4 regions of the Chelatococcus sp. KU-N122 genome follow, and region 2 is predicted to be linked to each of the others. Evidence: predicted binding sites of a transcription regulator. Region 2 holds the regulator's gene; each other region holds the start of a gene.
The links. Region 2 encodes PhoB, which activates phosphate uptake and scavenging genes when phosphate is short. Its sites were predicted from a motif close to TGTCATNNANCTGTCAT; they were not measured.
Positions count from the first base shown of each region.

Region 1: a site for PhoB is predicted at 2,601-2,617, ahead of ACZ5PO_RS18195 (acetoacetate decarboxylase). Genes of this name have one in related genera too.
Region 3: a site for PhoB is predicted at 2,922-2,938, ahead of ACZ5PO_RS39545 (alkaline phosphatase D family protein). Genes of this name have one in related genera too.
Region 4: a site for PhoB is predicted at 3,015-3,031, ahead of ACZ5PO_RS02120 (acid phosphatase). Genes of this name have one in related genera too.

Region 1 covers NZ_AP043981.1:4,049,666-4,054,432, reverse strand. Annotated here, with positions in the region: gene ACZ5PO_RS18205 (ATP-binding protein) at 1-434, shown strand, start outside; gene ACZ5PO_RS18200 (patatin-like phospholipase family protein) at 595-1,761, opposite strand; gene ACZ5PO_RS18195 (acetoacetate decarboxylase) at 1,774-2,514, opposite strand; gene ACZ5PO_RS18190 (DUF808 domain-containing protein) at 2,885-3,883, shown strand; gene ACZ5PO_RS18185 (AraC family transcriptional regulator) at 3,906-4,679, opposite strand.
Region 2 covers NZ_AP043981.1:4,337,801-4,342,567, reverse strand. Annotated here, with positions in the region: gene ACZ5PO_RS19550 (acetylornithine transaminase) at 1-16, opposite strand, end outside; gene ACZ5PO_RS19545 (GcrA family cell cycle regulator) at 670-1,197, shown strand; gene phoB (phosphate regulon transcriptional regulator PhoB) at 1,430-2,128, opposite strand; gene phoU (phosphate signaling complex protein PhoU) at 2,144-2,860, opposite strand; gene pstB (phosphate ABC transporter ATP-binding protein PstB) at 3,099-3,920, opposite strand; gene pstA (phosphate ABC transporter permease PstA) at 3,917-4,762, opposite strand; gene pstC (phosphate ABC transporter permease subunit PstC) at 4,767-4,767, opposite strand, start outside.
Region 3 covers NZ_AP043981.1:8,807,001-8,811,767, forward strand. Annotated here, with positions in the region: gene ACZ5PO_RS39535 (AMP-binding protein) at 1-1,422, opposite strand, end outside; gene ACZ5PO_RS39540 (ABC transporter substrate-binding protein) at 1,521-2,756, opposite strand; gene ACZ5PO_RS39545 (alkaline phosphatase D family protein) at 3,001-4,599, shown strand; gene typA (translational GTPase TypA) at 4,755-4,767, shown strand, end outside.
Region 4 covers NZ_AP043981.1:463,871-468,637, forward strand. Annotated here, with positions in the region: gene ACZ5PO_RS02105 (elongation factor G) at 1-404, opposite strand, end outside; gene mtnA (S-methyl-5-thioribose-1-phosphate isomerase) at 519-1,637, opposite strand; gene ACZ5PO_RS02115 (cytochrome-c peroxidase) at 1,685-2,959, opposite strand; gene ACZ5PO_RS02120 (acid phosphatase) at 3,164-4,693, shown strand; gene ACZ5PO_RS02125 (PIN domain-containing protein) at 4,742-4,767, opposite strand, start outside.

The DNA.
Region 1 (4,767 bases), 290 kb from region 2:
GCGGCGAGACGGCCAATGTCGGCGCCGTCGTGCGCGACGTCGTCTCCTCCTCCGCGGCCCGGGCCGACGTCACCGTGGAGGTCGACCCGGCCCTGGACCGGCTCGACTTGAAGGGCGACTACAACAGCCTGCATCTCGTGCTCAGGAACCTGCACGAAAACGCCGTCGAGCACATGCAGGCGCCCGGCCGCGTGGTCTGGAAAGCCCTGCCGGAAGGAGGCGGCCTGACGGTGGAGGACGAAGGGCCCGGCATTCCCGACGACGAGCTCGCCCTCGTCACACGGCGGTTCTATCGCGGCCGCCATAAGAGCGCCTCCGGCACCGGCCTCGGGCTGACGATCGCCCAGATGGCGGCCGAGCGCCTCGGCACCCGTCTCGCCCTCGCCAATCGCGGCGATCGCCGCGGCCTGCGGTGCAGCCTGCGGTGGGCATGAGCCGCGTGGCAGGTCGGACGAGCTCGCCCGACAGGCCGCTGCGGATGGCCTGCCGGGACGGGACCGGCAGGGCTCGGGGATGTGGGCGCCGCCGGCCGCGCTGACCTTGCGACCACGGCGAACGACCGGTGATGTGGCCGACGGAGGCGCCGGCGCCGGCTCAGCTCGGGTCGTCGCGGTGCACGTCGTGCACGGCCATGCCGATCGATTCCGGGGGCTTCACCAGCCACTTGCGATGCTGCAAGGTCTTGCGCGTGTCCTCATAACCGGAATGCCAGTGCTCCCGCATGGAGGTGCCGGAGAATTCGTAATCCTTGGCGTCGCTCTCGTAGATCTTCTGCTGGTAGATGAGATGAACGATGTTGATCTGCGGCACGTCCGCTGCCATCACCGCGAGAAATGCGCGATCCTCGTCCGTCAATGCCTCGGGCGGCACCCGCAGCAAGGCTTGATACAGCTTGAGCCGTAGATTGTGCATGCGCCGAAAGGCGTCGGTGTTGTTGCGCGTGCGGCTCGAATACATGATGTCCTTGTGGCGGGCGAGCACGTCCGCCATGTCGCGCGGAAGGATGCCGCGCGCGCTGAACAGATCGACCTGGAAGACCAGGGTGTCGCGCACGTCCTCCTGCTCCAGCAGATATTGCAGCGGCGTGTTGGAGACGATGCCGCCGTCCCAGTAGTATTCGTTCTCGATGAGGATGGGGGGAAAGGCCGGCGGCAGCGCGCCGGAGGCCATGATGTGCTGCGGGCCGATCACCTCGATCTCGCTGTCGAAGTAGCGGAAGTTGCCGCTGCGGACGTTGACGGCCCCGACGCTGAGGCGGCGCTCACGGTCGTTCAGCACCTCCCAGTCGATCAACCGGTTGAGCGTCTGCTCCAGCTCGGCCGTGTCGTAGAAGCTGGTGGCGCCCGCCGCGCCGGCCAATTGGAGCCACGGATTGACGTTGCGCGGCTTGAAGAAGCCAGGCAGGCCCGACATCGTCGTCAGCGCGGCGCTCGTCTGGTTGCGCAGCTTGCGGAACAGGTCGCCCTCGGGGGTGAAGTGCCAGACCTTGCGGCTCGACACGGTCTCCCAGAAGTCCCGCAGCCGATCGATCTGGTTGCCGGGTCGGTTGCCGGCGATGATCGCGGCGTTGATAGCGCCGATCGATACGCCCGAGAGCCAGTTGGGGCTGATGCCGGCCTCGGCGAGCGCCTGGAAGACGCCGGCCTGATAGGCGCCGAGCGCACCGCCGCCCTGGAGCACCAGCGCCACCGACTGATAGGACGCGAGCAGCTCCTCCATGGGAGGCAGCTCGCTTCTGCGCTTGCGCGTCGCGTCGGTCATGTTCAGCATCGCTCAGCCTTCGTTCATGTAGTCGTGGACAACCTCGCCCAGGCCGAGCGTGAGGTCAGCTATAAAATGCGTGGCCGAGAGCACCTCCAGCACCGGCAGCCGCGCCACATCGGCGATGACGTGCCGGAACAGCTGCAAGTCGGCAGGGCCCGACCAGGCGCCCTTCACGGTGATGTCCTCGAGGTGGTAGCGCACCAGCTCGCAGATGCGTGGCTGTGCGTCCACATGCGGAATGATCTTGACGAGGAAGTTCGGCTTGGCCAGCGAATGGGCGATCTCATCCGTATCGAGGGTGCGGTGCTTGTAGCCCATGGTCGCGGTCGCGCAAAGCACCGTGCCGTAGTGCAGCGTGCCGACGATCACCTCGCCCTCGTGGACGAGCTTGGGAAAGGCGAGCTTCTTGGGAAAGCCCCAGATCTCGCGGCCGCCGGCGATCGGCGCATCGTCATCGAGATACATGGCGTGGACGTAGACCCCATCCTTGCCATTGAAACGGACGGGGATCACCTGGCCGGACTCGGTGTAGTCGCCGAAGCCGGTCGAGTCCGGCATCTTGATGAACTCGTACTTGACGACCGGCTCGACGATCTCGAGCGGCTCGGGGACGGCCGCCCTCAACGCCTCAGGATCGGTCCTGTAGGTGATGATGACATATTCCCGGTCGATGAAGCGGTAGGGGCCCCTCGGATAGGCCGGATTGGTGAGGGGCATCGCATAGGCGCGGCGAACGTCCTTGGTCTTCATGGCTGCCTTTCCCGTGTGGGAGGAATCCGGCCGACGGCACTCAGTGAGCTGATTGCACCGACGTTGCGCGTAATCTATCTCCGGGCATGACAAGCCAATGACGCCGGGCACTCGAAACAAAATATGCATTCGATAGAATCTAAACTTGGAAAGACAAGAATATATTTTTCAATAACTTAATATAACGAATATTTTTCGACACACACCAAGTGTATGGATTTCCGCTTTCGAGTGCGGATTTTATGTCATAGAAATGTAAGGCATCGAGGCTAGCTACGGATTCACTTCTCGGGGCGAAGTGCCGCGCCCCGGGCCGCGGGCCGGCGCCGAGTTGCTCGACCGTTCGCGGCACCGAACCCGGAGAAGCTGAATGAGCGTCGGCCTGATCGCCTTACTCGACGATGTCGCCGCGCTGGCCAAGGTTGCCGCCGCCTCGCTCGACGATATCGCCGGCCAGGCCATGAAGGCAGGCACCAAGGCGGCCGGCGTGGTCATCGACGACGCCGCCGTGACGCCGCGCTATGTGACCGGCTTTTCCGCTTCGCGCGAACTGCCCATCATCGCCAAGATCGCGCGCGGCTCGCTGAAGAACAAGCTGCTGTTCCTGCTGCCGGCGGCCCTGGCGCTCAGCCTTCTGCTGCCGCAGGCGATCATGCCGCTCCTCATGATCGGCGGCCTCTATCTCTGCTACGAGGGGGCCGAGAAGATCTATCAGCTCGCCTTCCCCCATGCGGCCCACGCGCACGAGGCGGAGGTCGAGCCGATCAGCCTCGACGCCAAGTCGTTCGAGGACCAGAAGGTCGCGGGCGCGATCCGGACCGACTTCATTCTCTCGGCCGAGATCATGACCATCACGCTGGGCGCGATCCCCGATGCGGACCTGCCGACCCAGGCCCTGGTGCTCGCCGTGGTCGGCTTCGCCATCACCGTCGCGGTCTACGGCGTCGTGGCCCTGATCGTGAAGGCCGACGACGTGGGGCTGATGCTCGCCCGCACATCGTCACCCTCGCCCATCGGCGGGCTGTCCCGCACGATCGGCCGCGGCCTCGTCCAGGGGATGCCGTATTTCCTGAAGGCGCTCGGACTGGTCGGAACGGCGGCCATGATCTGGGTGGGCGGCGGCATCATCCTGCACGGCTTCGAGAGCTACGGCTACGGCTGGCTGAGCCACCTCCTGCACGATGCCGGCGAAGCGGTCGCGCACGCCCTGCCCGCCATAAGCTCCCTCGCCTCCTGGCTGGTCCAGGCGGGCGGCGCGGGCCTGGCCGGCCTCGCCATCGGCGCGCTGACCATTCCGGCGATGAGCTACGGTGTTTCGCCGCTGTGGCGGTGGATCAAGACACGCGTAAGCCCCGCCCGCCCGGCGTGAGGCGGGCCGCGACGCCCTCCGCTCAACCGGAGAAGTAGGCGCTCGGCGACCTGCCGAGCGAGCGGCGGAACATGGCTGCGAAGGCGCTGGGGCTGTCGTAGCCGCAGTCCAGCGCAACGTGCAGGATGGATTTGCCGTCCGCCAGCAACGTCAACGCCTGGAGGATGCGGGTTTGCTGGCGCCAGCGGCCGAAGCTCATGCCGGTCTCGCGCCGGAACAGCCGCATGAAGCTCGAGCGGCTCATGCGCAGCGTGGCGGCGGCCTCCGCGACGGAGACGTCGCCCGCCGGATCGCCGCGCACCCGCTGGCAGAACCGGGCCAGTTCCCTGTGTCCCGGCATGGGCAGAGCGAGCGGCTCGATGGGCAAGAAGGCGAGCTCCAGGAGCAGCAGCCGCGTCACCGCCTGCACCAGGGCGCCGGTGTCGGCTCCGCTCTCAGGCGCGCCCTGCCCCGGCTGGTCGGCGAGGGCGGCGAGCCTCACGATCAGCTCGCGCAGCAGCGGCGTCACCGCCACGACCCGGCAGGCGTCGGACAGGCCCTTCGCGTGGGCGGCACCGATCAGCAGGGCGCGGAACTGCACCGCAGCCGGGCTCATCGTCATATGCTCGACGCCGGCCGGCACCCAGACGGCGCGGTTCGGCGGCACAACCCATGTGCCGAGGTCCGTCGTCACCGCGACGACGCCGCTGATCGCATAGATGAGCTGGGCCTCCGCGTGGCTGTGCCGGACGCTTGTAAAGCGCTGCTCGTCCTGGCTGACGACGGCGAACTGGTCGGTGACGGCCTGGCGCCGCATGGGGCAGCCTGATCCTTTTACGATGATGAATGACCTTTGCGCGCGAGAGTATCACATGCAGGTGCGATAGGACGATCGCCTCCAGGAA
Region 2 (4,767 bases):
GAAGCGGCGAGGTCACGGGTCGGATCTCCTCATGCGGGATCACTTCGGTTCAATCGGCTGATGTTCGCAAGAGCCGATCCGCATGTCGAAGCCGCCGTCCGCGGCTGGGTGGCGGCTCCCGCCCGGATGGCGTCATCCGGGCGCATGGACGCTCCAGCACATCGAATCTGGAGTGCTTCGTCCCGGCCGCGTGGCCCCACGCAAACGGCAAGCGCTCCGCAGCGGCGTGAATTCGGACGGCCTTGCGGCCAGCGAAATCCCCAAAAATCAAAGTGCCGCCCAGCGGGGGGCGGCACTACCTCTATTCTAGGGACCCGGCTCCGGCTGTCAATTTCAAAGCGTACATTGGTACGGCGAGCGGCTTTTGCAACGCGCCTCGATTTTATGCACAGGTTCGGACGGCGGCGATTTCGATTGTTGCTGCAATAGCGACATTGGCGGCGCAAAACGGGCGCATTCGGACTCGGTTTCGTCACCTTCCTGGGGAAAACATCCACCGCACCGGGGCCGGTCTTGGCGCAGACTTGCGTCATCTTGTATGGTCCTGCGTGTGAACCACGACATGTCGTGGGTAAACCGGTCATTGGTGATGGTCCCGCTGCGCTGCGACGAGGAGCGTGCGCAATCGCGGAGGGATTCCCAATGGCGGCGCTGAGCACGGAGGGGCGGATGAACGATCCTGGAAACATCTGGAGCGATGACCGCGTCGAGCTGCTGAAGCGGCTATGGGCCGAGGGGTTGAGCGCCAGCCAGATCGCAACGGCCATGGGTGGCATCACGCGCAACGCGGTGATCGGCAAGGTCCATCGCCTGGGCCTCTCGGGACGGGCGAAGGCGCCGGCGTCCGGCACGCCCAAGCCCCGCAAGAGCGTGGGGACGCCCCCCCGCCCCGCCGTAGCGACAGCGCGGCCGACCCATGGCCCGGCCGTCCAGGGCAATACCGTGCTCGCCGTCAGCATGCGTATCGAGCCCGACGAGTACGCGCCGCCGGCCGCCCGGACGCTGCCCGATGTCGTGGTGCCGATGTCCGAGCGCGTGACGATCACGGAGCTGCGCGAGAACATGTGCCGCTGGCCGCTGGGAGATCCGACGTCGGCCGAGTTCCGCTTCTGCGGCAATCGCACGACCCCCGGGCAGCCCTACTGCAGCCACCACGCCCGCATCGCCTATCAGCCGCCCGAGCGGCGCAGGCGCTAGAGCTAGAGCATTTCGCCATTGGATGAGATCATCCAATGGCAGAGAAATGCTCATAACGTTTTGAATCTGGAGCATGTCTACCCGATCAGATGAGCCCATCTGATCGGGTAGACGCACGTCAACTTGTCGAATCTGAAGTGCGCTTCCCCGCTGTCATGAGGGGGGCTCGCCCGTGGTCATGACGGCGACAGACGGGCAGAGACGGGGCGCGACATCGGCGCCCCGCACAACCTCAATCCCGCGCAAAGGTCTCGTCGAAGGCGTAGCCGGCGCCGCGTACGGTGCGGATCGGATCGGGCTTGCGGGGCCGGTTGATCGCCTTGCGCAGGCGGCCGACATGCACGTCCACGGTCCGCTCGTCGATGTAGACGTCGTGGCCCCACACGCCGTCGAGCAGCTGTTCGCGGGAGAACACCCGTCCGGGGCTCTGCATCAGAAATTCGAGCAGGCGAAACTCCGTCGGCCCGAGGTGCAGCTCGCGGCTCGAACGCCGCACCCGCCTCGTCTCGCGATCGAGCTCGATGTCGCCGGCCGTCAGCAGGTTGGCGACGTGGGACGGCTTGGCACGCCGCAGCAACGCCCGCACGCGCGCCAGCAATTCCGGCACCGAAAACGGCTTGACGACGTAGTCGTCGGCCCCGGTCGCCAGGCCGCGGACACGCTCGGCTTCCTCGCCACGCGCGGTCAGCATGATGACCGGCAGCCGCTCCGTTTCCTGTCGGGAGCGTATGCGCCGGCACAGCTCGATGCCGGACAAGCCCGGCAACATCCAATCGAGCAGCACGAGATCGGGCACCAGCTCCCGCAGCCTGATCTCGGCATCGTCGCCCCGGGACACCGTGTCGACGTCATAGCCTTCCGCCTCGAGATTGTACCTCAGCAGCAGGCTCAACGGCTCCTCGTCCTCGACGATCAGAATGCGTGTCCCCATCCCCCCACCATTCCGTTAGCTCTTCGTCGCGTCGATCGTCGTGAAGCTCGACTTGTCGGCCTTGGGGCGTTCCGGGCCCAGAGGCTCGCCGGTAACGAGGTAGTTGATGGTTTCAGCGATATTGGTCGTATGATCGCCAATGCGCTCGATGTTCTTGGCGCAGAACAACAGATGCGCGCAGAAGCCGATGTTGCGCGGGTCTTCCATCATGTAAGTCAACAGCTCGCGGAACAGCGAGGTGTAGAGCGCATCGATGTCGCCGTCCCGGTTCCAGACCTCGAGGGCGACGTTGGCGTCGTGCTGGGTGTAGCCGTCGAGCACGTCCTTGAGCTGCTCCTGCACCAGATCGCTCATGTGCTGCACGCCCACGACGATCTTCGGCGGCTGGAACTGGCTGCCGATGGCCACCGCGCGCTTGGCGATGTTCTTGGCGAGATCGCCAATCCGCTCGATGTCGCCGGCGACACGGATGGCGGAGATGATCTCGCGCAGGTCGACGGCCATCGGCTGGCGCCGCGCAATGGTCAGGACCGCACGTTCCTCCACCTCGCGCTGGAGATTGTCCAGACGGATGTCGGCCGCGATGATCGACTGCGCCAACTCGGTGTCCCGGCGTACGAGCGCCCGCGTCGCGTCGTCCAACATCTTTTCGGCAAAGCCGCCCATCTCCACCACGGTGCTCCGCAGCGAAGACAGCTCGGTGTCGAAGGCGGAGACGGTATGCTCGGTCATCGCACTCTGCTCCTGGTTCGTTCAAGCATGGTGCTGATTGGTCAAAGGCGGCTCGCCAAGACCCACATGCTCTCGGTCTCGATATTCAAATGCCTCCGCCGCGACCGGAACCGGAGGCGCCGTCCCTGGAGCATTTCGCAATTGGATGAGGTCATCCAATTGCAGAAAAATGCTCCAACTCTTTTCACCTGGAGCGCTTCCTTTGCGATTGGGTGGGTCCACCCAACCGCGAAGCGCTCTAGCCGAAGCGCCCGGTGATGTAGTCCTGCGTGCGCGAGTCGGTCGGCGACGTGAAGATCTTCGACGTCGGACCGAACTCGACCAGCTCTCCCAGATACATGAAGGCCGTGTTCTCGGACACGCGCGCCGCCTGCTGCATGTTGTGCGTGACGATGGCGATCGTGTAGTCGCTCTTGAGCTCGTCGATCAGCTCCTCGATCTTGGCCGTCGAGATCGGATCCAGCGCGGAGCACGGCTCGTCGAGCAGGATGACCTCGGGACGGATCGCCACGGTACGGGCGATGCACAGGCGCTGCTGCTGACCGCCCGAGAGGCTCAAGCCGCTCGCGTTGAGCTTGTTCTTCACCTCGTCCCAGATCGCCGCGCGGCGCAGCGAGGATTCGATGCGGTCGTCGAGCTCGCTCTTCGGCACCTTCTCGTACAGGCGGATGCCGAAGGCGATGTTGTCGTAGATGCTCATCGGGAACGGCGTCGGCTTCTGGAACACCATGCCGACCCGCGAGCGCAGGATGTTCAGGTCCTGCTTCGGCGCCAGGATGTTGTCGCCGTCGAGCAACACTTCGCCCTCCGCGCGCTGCCCCGGGTAGAGATCATACATCCGGTTCAGGATGCGCAGCAGGGTGGACTTGCCGCAGCCGGAAGGCCCGATGAAGGCGGTGACCTTGCGGTCATAGAGCGGGAGGTTGATCCCCTTCAGCGCCAGCGAGTCACCGTAGTAGAAGCGCAGGTCGCGGACCGAGATCTTCTCCTTGAGGCCCTGATTGGAGGCCGCCGGCTTAGAGGCCGCGATTTCGATGGCGGAGACGCTGGATTCGCTCATTTCTGGGTCCTCGCAGAAAGCACGCGCGCCGCAATGGAGAGGGTCAGCACGGCTAGAGTGATGATGAGCGCTCCAGTCCAGGCCAGCTTCTGCCAGTCCGCGTAGGGCGACAGAGCGAACTGGAAGATGACGACCGGAAGGCTCGCCATCGGCCCGTTCAGGTTCGTGCTGCCGAACTGGTTGTTGAGCGCGGTGAACAGCAGCGGCGCGGTCTCGCCGGAGACACGGGCGATGGCGAGCAGCACGCCGGTGATCATGCCGGCGCGAGCCGCCCGATAGGCGATCCGCCGGATGACGAAGTGGCGCGGCATGCCAAGGGCCGAGGCCGCCTCGCGCAACGGGTTGGGAACCAGCAGCAGCATGTCCTCGGTGGTGCGCACGACCACGGGGATCACGATGACCGCCAACGCCGCCGCACCGGCGATTGCCGAGAAGTGGCCCATCTGCACCACCAGGACCTCATAGATGAAGAGGCCGACGACGATGGAGGGGGCGCTGAGCAGGATGTCGTTGATGAAGCGGACGATGGTCGTCAGCCTGGTGTGCCGGCCATATTCCGCCATGTAGGTGCCGGCCAGCATGCCGATGGGCGTGCCGATCAGGACGCCGATGACCGTCATGATCAGGCTGCCGACGATGGCATTCTGGAGACCGCCGGCCGACCCCGGCGGCGGCGTGTTCTGGGTGAACACTGCGGCGCTGAGGCCGCTGAAGCCCTCCCACAGCAGGGTCGCCAGGATGATCACCAGCCAGGTCAAGCCGAAGGCTGCGGCGGCCCAGCAAAGACCCATCATGACGCCGTTGGAGCGCTTGCGCCCCGCGAATGATACGCGCGCGGTCATGCTCT
Region 3 (4,767 bases), 4.4 Mb from region 2:
CTCGCCGGCGGGATAGCCTTCCTTCGCCACCACGCAGGCCATCACTTCCTCTTCGCGGATGTCGTCGGGCACGGCGATGACCGCCACCTCCAGCACCGCCTCGTGCCCGAGCAGGGTCGCCTCGACCTCGGCCGCCGAGATGTTCTCGCCGGACCGGCGGATGATGTTCTTGTTGCGGTCGACGAAGAACAGCATGCCGCTCTCGTCCTGGGTGACCACGTCGCCCGTGTGGAACCAGCCGCCGTGCCACGCCTCGGCCGTCGCATCCTCGTTCTTGAGGTATTCGGTGAAGAAGCCGCGCCGGGGGTTCCCGCCCGACCGCCGGACCAGCAATTGGCCGGGCCGGCCGAGTGGCACGTCGACATCGCCGGCGTCGACGACACGTGCCTCCAGTTCCAGGCCTGGGCTGGTGCCGGGCCGGCCGAAGGCGCGGGTATCGATCAGCCGGGGCTCGACCGAGGCGATGAAGCCGCCGCCGGTCTCGGTCATGCCCCACAGCTCGATCAGCGGCAGGCCGAAGCGCTCCTCGAAGGCCCGGTGCAGGTTCGGCTCACAGCCGGCCCCCACCCCCAGCCGCACGCCGTGCGTGCGGTCGTAGGGCCCCGGCGGCAGCTTCATGAGCATGGCGGGAATGATGCCGAGGTAGTGGAAGATGGTGGCGCGGCTGTCGGCGAGCTCCTGCCACCACGAATGGGGGTGGAAGCGGTCGGGCAGGATCGAGCAGCCGCCGGTGGTCAGCGCGCCCATGAAGCTGAACACGCCGGCATTGATGTGGAACAGCGGCAGCGGGTTGTAGATGCGCTCCTCGCCCTCGCGCAGCACCAGAAGGCCGCCCCGCGTGCGATAGAGCTCGCCGACCAGATCGTAGTAGTCGTTGGTGACCACGCAGCCCTTGGGCCGCCCGGTGGTGCCCGACGTGTAGAACAGCGTGGTCTCGGTGTCGGGGCCCGGCGTCTCGCGGCGGGCGGCGGACGGGGCGGGCGGCAACGGCCGGTCGTCGGCGACCGAGCGCACCGGCGGTCGCTGCGCGCATTGCGCCGCGACGGCGCCGAGGTCATCGAGCCGGTGCGGCAGGGCGATGATCAGGCAGAGCTCGGAATGCTCGATGAGGTAGCGGCTCTCGTCCGGCCGGTAGTCCGGGTTGATCGGCACCGCGCCGACGCCGAGGCTGTTCAGGGCGAGGAAGTGGAAGTGGTGCTCCGGCCGGTTCTCCAGCAGCAGGCCGACCCGGTGGCCGACGCCGTAGCCCGCCGACGCATAGGCCTCGCGCAGCCGGCCGATTCGTTCGGCCGCCTCGGCGTAGCTGTATTCGACGCCCTCCGGCAGGTAGCTCCGGCTGGCCAACGGCCCGACCGCGACGAAGGGCCGGTCCGGCCACCGCGCGGCCACATCGGCGAACGTCTGATAGACGGTGCTTGCCATGACGCTCTCCTCCCAGCTCTTTTTTGCCCCGACCCGCGCTCATGGCCGGGTCAAGCCCGGCCATGACGCTGTGAGACCTCTCCGGCGGCTTCGTCGGCTCAGCGCGGCAGCGCGCTGTCGAGCACCGGTCCGAAGCTCTCGTAGCGCTCGCCGTTGAAGCGGATCAGCTGCAGCTGTTCGATGGGGAAGTAGTCGGTCGGGCTGGTGTTGATCTTGATGCCCGGCAGCAGCAGGTCCGGCGCGAAGTCCTTCAGGTTGGCCGCCTGCTTCATGATCGTCTCGCGCGACAGATCGCTGCCCGCCTGCTTCAGCACCTGCTCCATCACCTGGGCCGAGACATAGGCGTACACCGTGAGCGAATCCTTGCGGTCCGCCTCGGGGAAGTACTTGTCGAGGAAGGCGCCCCAGGTCTTGAAGGCGGGATCGTCCTTCCACGTCGGGTCGTTGGGGTCCTTCAGGTAGGCGCTGGAGATGATGCCCTTGGCGTTTTCCAGTCCTGCCGGCTTCAGCACCGAGGCGATCGACGAGGCGTTGGAGCCCAGGAAGTGCATGGGGTGCCAGCCGAGCTCGGCGATCTTGCGGATGGCCTGCGCGGCGAACTTCGGCGTCGTCATGTTCATGAACACGTCCGCGCCCGCCGCCTTGATCTGCAGCACCTGGGAATCGATGGTCGCGTCCGTGGTCTCGTAGGGAATCTTGGCGACGATCAACGACTTCTTGTCGCCGAGCCCGTCCTCGAAGCCCTTCAGCACGTCACGCCCGAAGTCGTCGTTCTGGTAGAGGATGCCGATCTTGGCATCGGGCTTGGCGGACAGGAGATATGTGGCGAACGCCCGTCCCTCGCTCTGGTAGCTCGGCTGCAAGCCCATGCTCCAGGGAAAGTTCTTGGGATCGCCGAACTTCGTCGCGCCGGAGGCGATGAAGATCTGCGGCACCTTCTTGATGTTCATGTACTTGGCGATGGCCGAGTTGGTGGGCGCGCCGAGGGGGCCGTAGATGGCCGCCACCTCGTCGCTCTCCACCAGCTTACGCGCCTGCTCCACCGTCTTGGGCGGGCTGTAGCCGTCGTCGTAGCTGATGTAGTCGATGGTGCGCCCGGCGACACCGCCCTTCTCGTTCAGCATCTTGAAATAGGCACCGGGCAGCCGGCCGAGCGCGGCGTAGACGGCGGCAGGGCCACTGTAGGCGTCGATGTTGCCGATCTTCACGGACGTCGCGGTCACGCCGGGCGTGTCGGCTCGCCCCATCGCCGGCGCCAGCAGCAGCGCCGCGCCCAACGCCAGCGCGCCGGCACGCGGACGCGCCCCCCAACGATCGAGCGTCAACATGGACATGCAGCCTCCCTGAATCCTGCCATACGCCCACGGTACAGGTCGGCGCAGGCGCGCGATAGCGGCGCAGCAGTTCGATACTGCGCATACCGGCTTTGGTACCGAGCGGTACGGGCTCGTTCTAGCGTAACGGCGACGCCCGTCAACAGCTCGGACGGAGCCGGTCCCTGTCACGACAGCGTCATGGGGCGGTCGCCGATTCTCAATGTTGTGCACGCACAATACAGGCTTTCAGGAGCGGCAGCCCATGCGTGACCTTTTGCGCGACCGACCGATCACTCGCCGTCGCCTGCTCGCCGCCGGCGGGGCCGCCGGTCTCGTCGGCGTCGGCGGCAACCTCGCCCTGCCCGGGATCTCCCGCGCCGCCGACCGCCCGGCGCTGAGCCATGGCCTGCAGTCCGGTGACGTTTCGGGCGACGCCGCCGTGGTCTGGGGCCGCTCCGACCGGCCGGCGCGGCTCATCATCGAGCTCTCCACCACGGAGAGCTTCAAGGAGCCGTTCGGCGGGGTGTTCGTCGACGTGCTGCCGGAGAGCGACATGACCGGCAAGGTCGCGCTCGCCGGCCTGCCGGCCGGCCAGGACGTCTTCTACAGGATCACGCCGCAGGATCTGGCCGAGCCGGGCATCCGCGGCGAGGCCCTCGTCGGCCGCTTCCGCACGGCGCCGGCCGATCGGAGCTCGATCTCGTTCTGCTGGTCCGGCGACACCGCTGGCCAGGGCTGGGGCATCGACGAGAGCCGCGGCGGCATGACCATCTACTCGACCATCCTGAAGAACCGCCCCGACTTCTTCATCCACTCCGGCGACAACATCTACGCCGACGGCCCGATCAAGGCGGAGGTGGCGCTGCCCGACGGCACCCTCTGGAAGAACCTCGTCACCGAGGCGAAATCCAAGCCTGCCGAGACGCTGGCCGAGTTCCGCGGCAACTACCAGTACAACCTCCTGGACAAGAACCTGCTGGCCATGAACCGGGAGATCCCGCTGCTGGTGCAGTGGGACGACCACGAGGTCACCAACAATTGGTGGCCGGGCGAGCCGCTGACCCGCGCCGAGCACCTGCGCAAGGGCTACGTCGACAAGAACATGATGCTGCTGGCGGCGCGGGCGTCGCGCGCCTTCCATGAATACAGCCCGATGCGCTTCGAGCCGGCCGAGCCCGGCCGCGTCTACCGCAAGATCGCCTACGGGCCGCTGCTCGACGTGTTCATGCTCGACATGCGCAGCTATCGCGGGCCCAACGGCGAGAACCGCCAGGAGCAGTACGGCCCGGACGCTCACTTCCTCGGCCCGGCGCAGCTGGCGTGGCTCAAGCGCGAGCTCAAGGCGTCGAACGCGGTCTGGAAGGTCATCGCCGCCGACATGCCGATCGGCCTCATCGTCGTCTACGACGTCGACCGCAAGTTCGGCTCGGAAGCGATCGCCCAGGGCGACGGCCCGCCGCTCGGACGCGAGCTGGAGATCGCCGATCTGCTCGCGTTCATGAAGCGGGAGAAGGTGCGCAACACCGTCTGGCTCACCGCCGACGTGCACTACACGGCCGCCCACTTCTATAATCCGGACAAGGCCCGCTTCCAGGACTTCGACCCCTTCTGGGAGTTCGTCTCGGGCCCGCTGCACGCCGGCACGTTCGGGCCGGCCGACCTCGACGACACCTTCGGGCCGGAGCTGCGCTACGCCAAGGCCCCGACCAAGGAGCAGGGGCAGAACGCCTCGCCGGCCGCAGGGCTCCAGTTCTTCGGCCATGTGGCGATCGATGGGGCGACCGGGCAGATGAAGGTGACCCTCAAGGACGCCGCCGACAGCGATCTGTGGAGCACCATCATCGACCCGGCGCAGGGCTGAGCGGCGCGCCGTTCGCCGCGGCGGCTTGCGCTCGCCCGCGCGCCGCCGCATATAAGCGGAGATTCAGCCCAGCTGCGTAATCGGAAGGGCGCCGCGTTGTCGCCGGCGCGGCCTTCTGTTATTGCGCTGCAACGAAATTCCTTTCAGGTCCGGTCATGAAGCTCCGCA
Region 4 (4,767 bases), 3.9 Mb from region 2:
GCCTCGAGCTCGTGCAGGATGAGCTGGAGCGCCGGGATCTTCTTGTCATCGCCGTCGCACACCACGACCGCGGCATCCACGGCGGGCAGGACCGGCTGCATCTCGGCCAGGAACTCGACGGAGCCCGGACAGTCGATGAACGTATAGGCGTCGCCCAGGAATTCGGCGCCGGCGACGTTGACCTCGACGCTCATGCGATGGGCCCTGGCCTCGGCGCTGGCGTCGCCGACGCTGTTGCCGGCAACCACGCTGCCCTGCCGCGAGACGGCCCCCGCCCGGGCCAGCATGGCTTCGAGGAGCGTCGTCTTGCCGCTCTGGAACGGGCCCACGATGGCAACGCACCGTGGACCCTTGCGACCTCTGCCGGATGCGGCATCCTGGTCGCGGGTCCGGATCTCCTGCATGGCGATCACCTCCCGTATGTTGCTTTCTCTAAAGCCGGAATGCTCCTCCTAAGTTTCACGGCCCGCAAGACCCATCCCTGGAAATCGCAGCCGCGGCTTTGAGACGATCCGTTGCTACCGCCGCTGACCGGCATGGTGCCGGTGCCGCTCCGGGTATAGCCCGGCCAGGCCTTCACGGCTGGCGGCGCAGACGCCGCGCTCGGTGATCAGCCCGGTGACGTAGCGCGCCGGGGTGACGTCGAAGGCCCAGTTCGCCGCAGCGCTGCCCTCCGGCAGAATGCCGACCGTCTCGATCCGGCCGTCCGCGGTGCGCCCGGTGATATGGCTCAGCTCGCGCGGGTCACGCTGCTCGATCTCGATGCCGCGGACGCCGTCGGTCAGGGTCCAGTCGATCGTGGTGTAGGGCAGCGCGACATAGAACGGCACGCCGTTGGCGTGCGCCGCGAGCGCCTTCAGATAGGTGCCGATCTTGTTGCACACGTCCCCGGCCGCGGTGGTGCGGTCGGTGCCGACGATGACGACATCGACCATGCCGTGCTGCATCAGATGGCCGCCGACATTATCGGCGATCACCGTGTGCTTGACGCCGTGGCGGCCGAGCTCGAAGGCGGTGATGCTGGCGCCCTGGTTGCGTGGCCGCGTCTCGTCGACCCAGACATGGACCGGCACGCCGCCGTCATGCGCCAGGTAGACCGGCGCGAGAGCCGTGCCCCAGTCGACCGTGGCCAGCCAGCCGGCGTTGCAATGGGTCAGCACGTTCAGCCGCTCCGGCCGGCCCTTCCTCTCCCAGAGCTCGCGGAACACGGCCAGGCCGTGCTCGCCGATGGCGCGGCAGGTGGCGACATCGTCGTCGCAGATCTCGGCCGCACGGCGATAGGCGGCGGCGGCGCGCTCCGCCGGCTTCAGCGCCGCCGCCCGGGCGCGCATGTCGTCTAGCGCCCAGCGCAGGTTGACCGCGGTCGGGCGGGTGCCCAGCAGCCGATCATAGGCCGCGGCCAGGGCGGCGTCGGACGGATCGGCGCGAAGCGCCAACGCCAGGCCGTAGGCGCCGGTGGCGCCGATCAGCGGCGCCCCGCGCACCTGCATGCTGCGGATGGCGTGCGCCGCCTGCTCCTCGCTCTCCAGCACCACCGTCTCGAAGCCGTGCGGCAGCTTCGTCTGGTCGATGATGACGACGCGCCAGCCGTCCTCGGCCGGCCAGATGGTGCGATAGTGCCGTCCGTCGATCTTCATGGCTCAATCCTCGCGATAGATCGGCCGCCGGCCGCGGGCGCGCCTGGCTAAGGCGCCGCACGCCGCGCCGTCGCCGGAGCAGAATAGCCGTCGTCGAGGGTCCGCAGGAAGGCCGTGATGTCGTCGATCTCGGTCTCGGTGAGCGGCGGCGGGTCGCCCGGCTTGCGGCCGAACGGCGGATCCTGGTTGAGGTTGCCCCGGTAGCGTTCCGGCAAGTCGTCGTAGACGGCCACCGTCCCGTCCGGCCGGCGCGGATAGAACCGCTCCGGCTGCACGTCGCGGTAAGCGTAGAAAGCGACGGCGCTGCGCAGGTCGTGAACGACGCCGTTGTGGAAGAAGGTCTCGCGTCGCGCCACGTTGCGCAGCGACGGCGCCTTGAACAGCCCGCAATAGGCGGGGCGGTCGCTGAAATCGGTTCGGTAAGGGCCACACAGCCCGAGATCCACATAGTCGGGGTCGCGATTGGCCGGGATCGCCATATTGCGGGGCAGGCCGAGCGCCACGAGCCCGTAGTCGGTGAACTGCGGCGGCGTGTTGTTGCCGTCGCGCTGGCTCGGATGGCAGCTGGCGCAATTGCCCTTCTGCGGATCCTCGAAGAGCTTCAAGCCGCGCGCCTCTTGGTCCGCGAGGGCGACCTGCCCGGCCAGAAAGGCGTCGTACTTGCTCGAATACGGATAGAAGGCCTGCGGGGTCTGCTCGAAGGCTTCAAGCGCCTCCAGAACCGTCTTGAACAGCGCGTCGTCGTGCTCGCCGCCCGCCAGGGCGGCAGCTTCCGCCGCATAGGGCGCGGCCCGGACCGCGGCGGCGACATCGCCGGCGCTGGGGTTCGCCATTTCGTTGCTCGACAGCAGTGGAATGGTCGCCTGGCCGCGCCCGCGGTCGGCGCGTCCGTCCCAGGTCAGCCCGCCGGTCGGCCCGTTGTCAACGCTCGCATCGCCCCCGCCCTCGTCGTCGAACTGGTGCTCGGCAAACTGCGGGGTGGCCTGGAGATAGGTGAGCGAAGGCACCGCGCGCGTCCCGGGCTGGTCCAGATCCCGGCCTCCGTATTGGACCGACGCCCCGTTGGCCGGCCCAAAGCCCCGCTCCGGCACGTGGCACGAGGCGCACGACAGGGACCTCGAGGCAGACAGAGCCGGATCGAAGAACAGCTTGCGCCCCAGCGCCTCCAGCCCCGCAGCGCGGCGAAAGGCTTCGGCCCGCGAGAGCCCGCCGCCGGCCGACCCATCGATGGCCGCACCGTCCGGCGCTGGCAGCGGCGCCGCGGCAATCAGCAGCAGCCCCACCAGCGCCAGAGCCTTTCGCCATTGGATGAGATCATCCAATGGCGAAAGGCTCATGACCTTTTGGGTCTGGAGCGCTTTTCCGGGGGCCGCCCGACGTCGTCTATCCGCCACCTTGAGCTCTCCTTGATGAGGACGATGGCGTGCCGGTCGCGTCGGCATCACGAAACTGCAATCAGACGAGCCTAACAGCGACCGTTTGTGGGTCGCTCGCGGACACCGCCACTGCCCGTTCCCGGGGATGACATGATGATGCTTCGCACACTCCTCCTTATCGGTGCCAGCTCGACGACAATCGCTGCGGCGACGCCCGGTGTCGCCGCCTCCGCAAGGCTCGACAGGATCGATACGGTCGTCGTGATCTATGCGGAGAACCGCAGCTTCGACAACATCTACGGGACATTCCCCGGCGCGCGCGGCCTCCAGGGGATTGAGCCAGCTCACTACCGCCAGATCGACCGCAATGGCGAGCCGCTCAAGGAGCTGCCGCCGATCTGGACCGGGCTGACGGCCAAAGGCGTCGTGCCGCCGGTGACCCAGACCCAGACCGAGCACCTGCCCAATGCGCCCTTCGCCATCGACGATCCGAGCGGCTTCAACGCGCCCGACACGGTCATCACGCGCGATCTCTGGCATCGCTTCTACGAAGAGCAGATGCAGATCAACGGCGGCAAGAACGACCGCTTCGTGGCCTTTGCCGACGCGGGAGCGCTGGTGATGGGCCACTACGCCCACGCAAAGCAGCAATTATGGGATGTCGCGAAGACGTACACGCTGGCTGACAACTTCTTTCAAGGCGCTTTCGGCGGCTCCTTCCTCAACCATTTCGAGCTCGTCTGCGCCTGCATTCCGGTCTACCCCCGCGCCGACGAGAGCCCTGCCAAGGACCTGATCTCGAAGGTGGAGCCGGATGGCGTCACGCTGACACCCGCGCCCAATGCCGCGGCGTCGGCGATGGATGGGCCGCCAAAATTCGCCAACAGCAGCAATCTGACGCCGGACTTCTACGCGGTGAACACGATGCAGCCGCCCTACCAGCCGAGCGCCAATCCGCCGGCCGCGGGGCAGGACAAGGCTTATGCCGATCCGGGCAAGGCAACGACGCTACCGCCGCAGCGCGACGCCACGATCGGCGACCTCCTCACGGCCAAGGGGGTGGACTGGGCCTGGTACGCCGGCGCCTGGCAGGCCACGCTCGACGGCCACAACGGGAGGCCCGCGCCGAACTTCCAATACCACCACCAGCCCTTCAACTATTTCGCCCAGTTCGCGCCCGGCACGGCGACGCGCACCGCGCATCTGCGCGACGGCGGCATGGACGGCACGGCCTTCATCGCCGACATCGACGCGGGCCAGCTGCCGTCCGTCACCTTCTACAAGCCCCAAGGCAATCTCAACCAGCACCCGGACTATGCCTCGGTCAGCGCCGGCGATGCCCACATCGCCGACGTCATCGCCCACCTCGAGAAGAGCCCGCAGTGGGAGCATATGCTGGTGGTCGTGACCTACGACGAGAACGGCGGCTTCTGGGACCATGTCGCCCCGCCCAAGGCCGATCGCTGGGGCCCGGGCTCGCGCATTCCCGCCCTCATCGTCTCGCCGTTCGCCAAGCGGGGCTTCGTCGACCACACGCAGTACGACACGACCTCGATCCTGCGCTTCGTCACCGAGCGCTGGAACCTACCCGTGCTGCCCGGCCTGATCGAACGCGACAAGGCGCTCGCGGCACAGGGCGAGCCGCCGATGGGCGACCTGACGGCGGCCCTCGACCCGTGAATGGGCCGAGCTCGGGCAACACCGGCGGCGCCGGTTTGCCTCCGCTGATCAGAAATCCCAGGGGGAAATCAGCT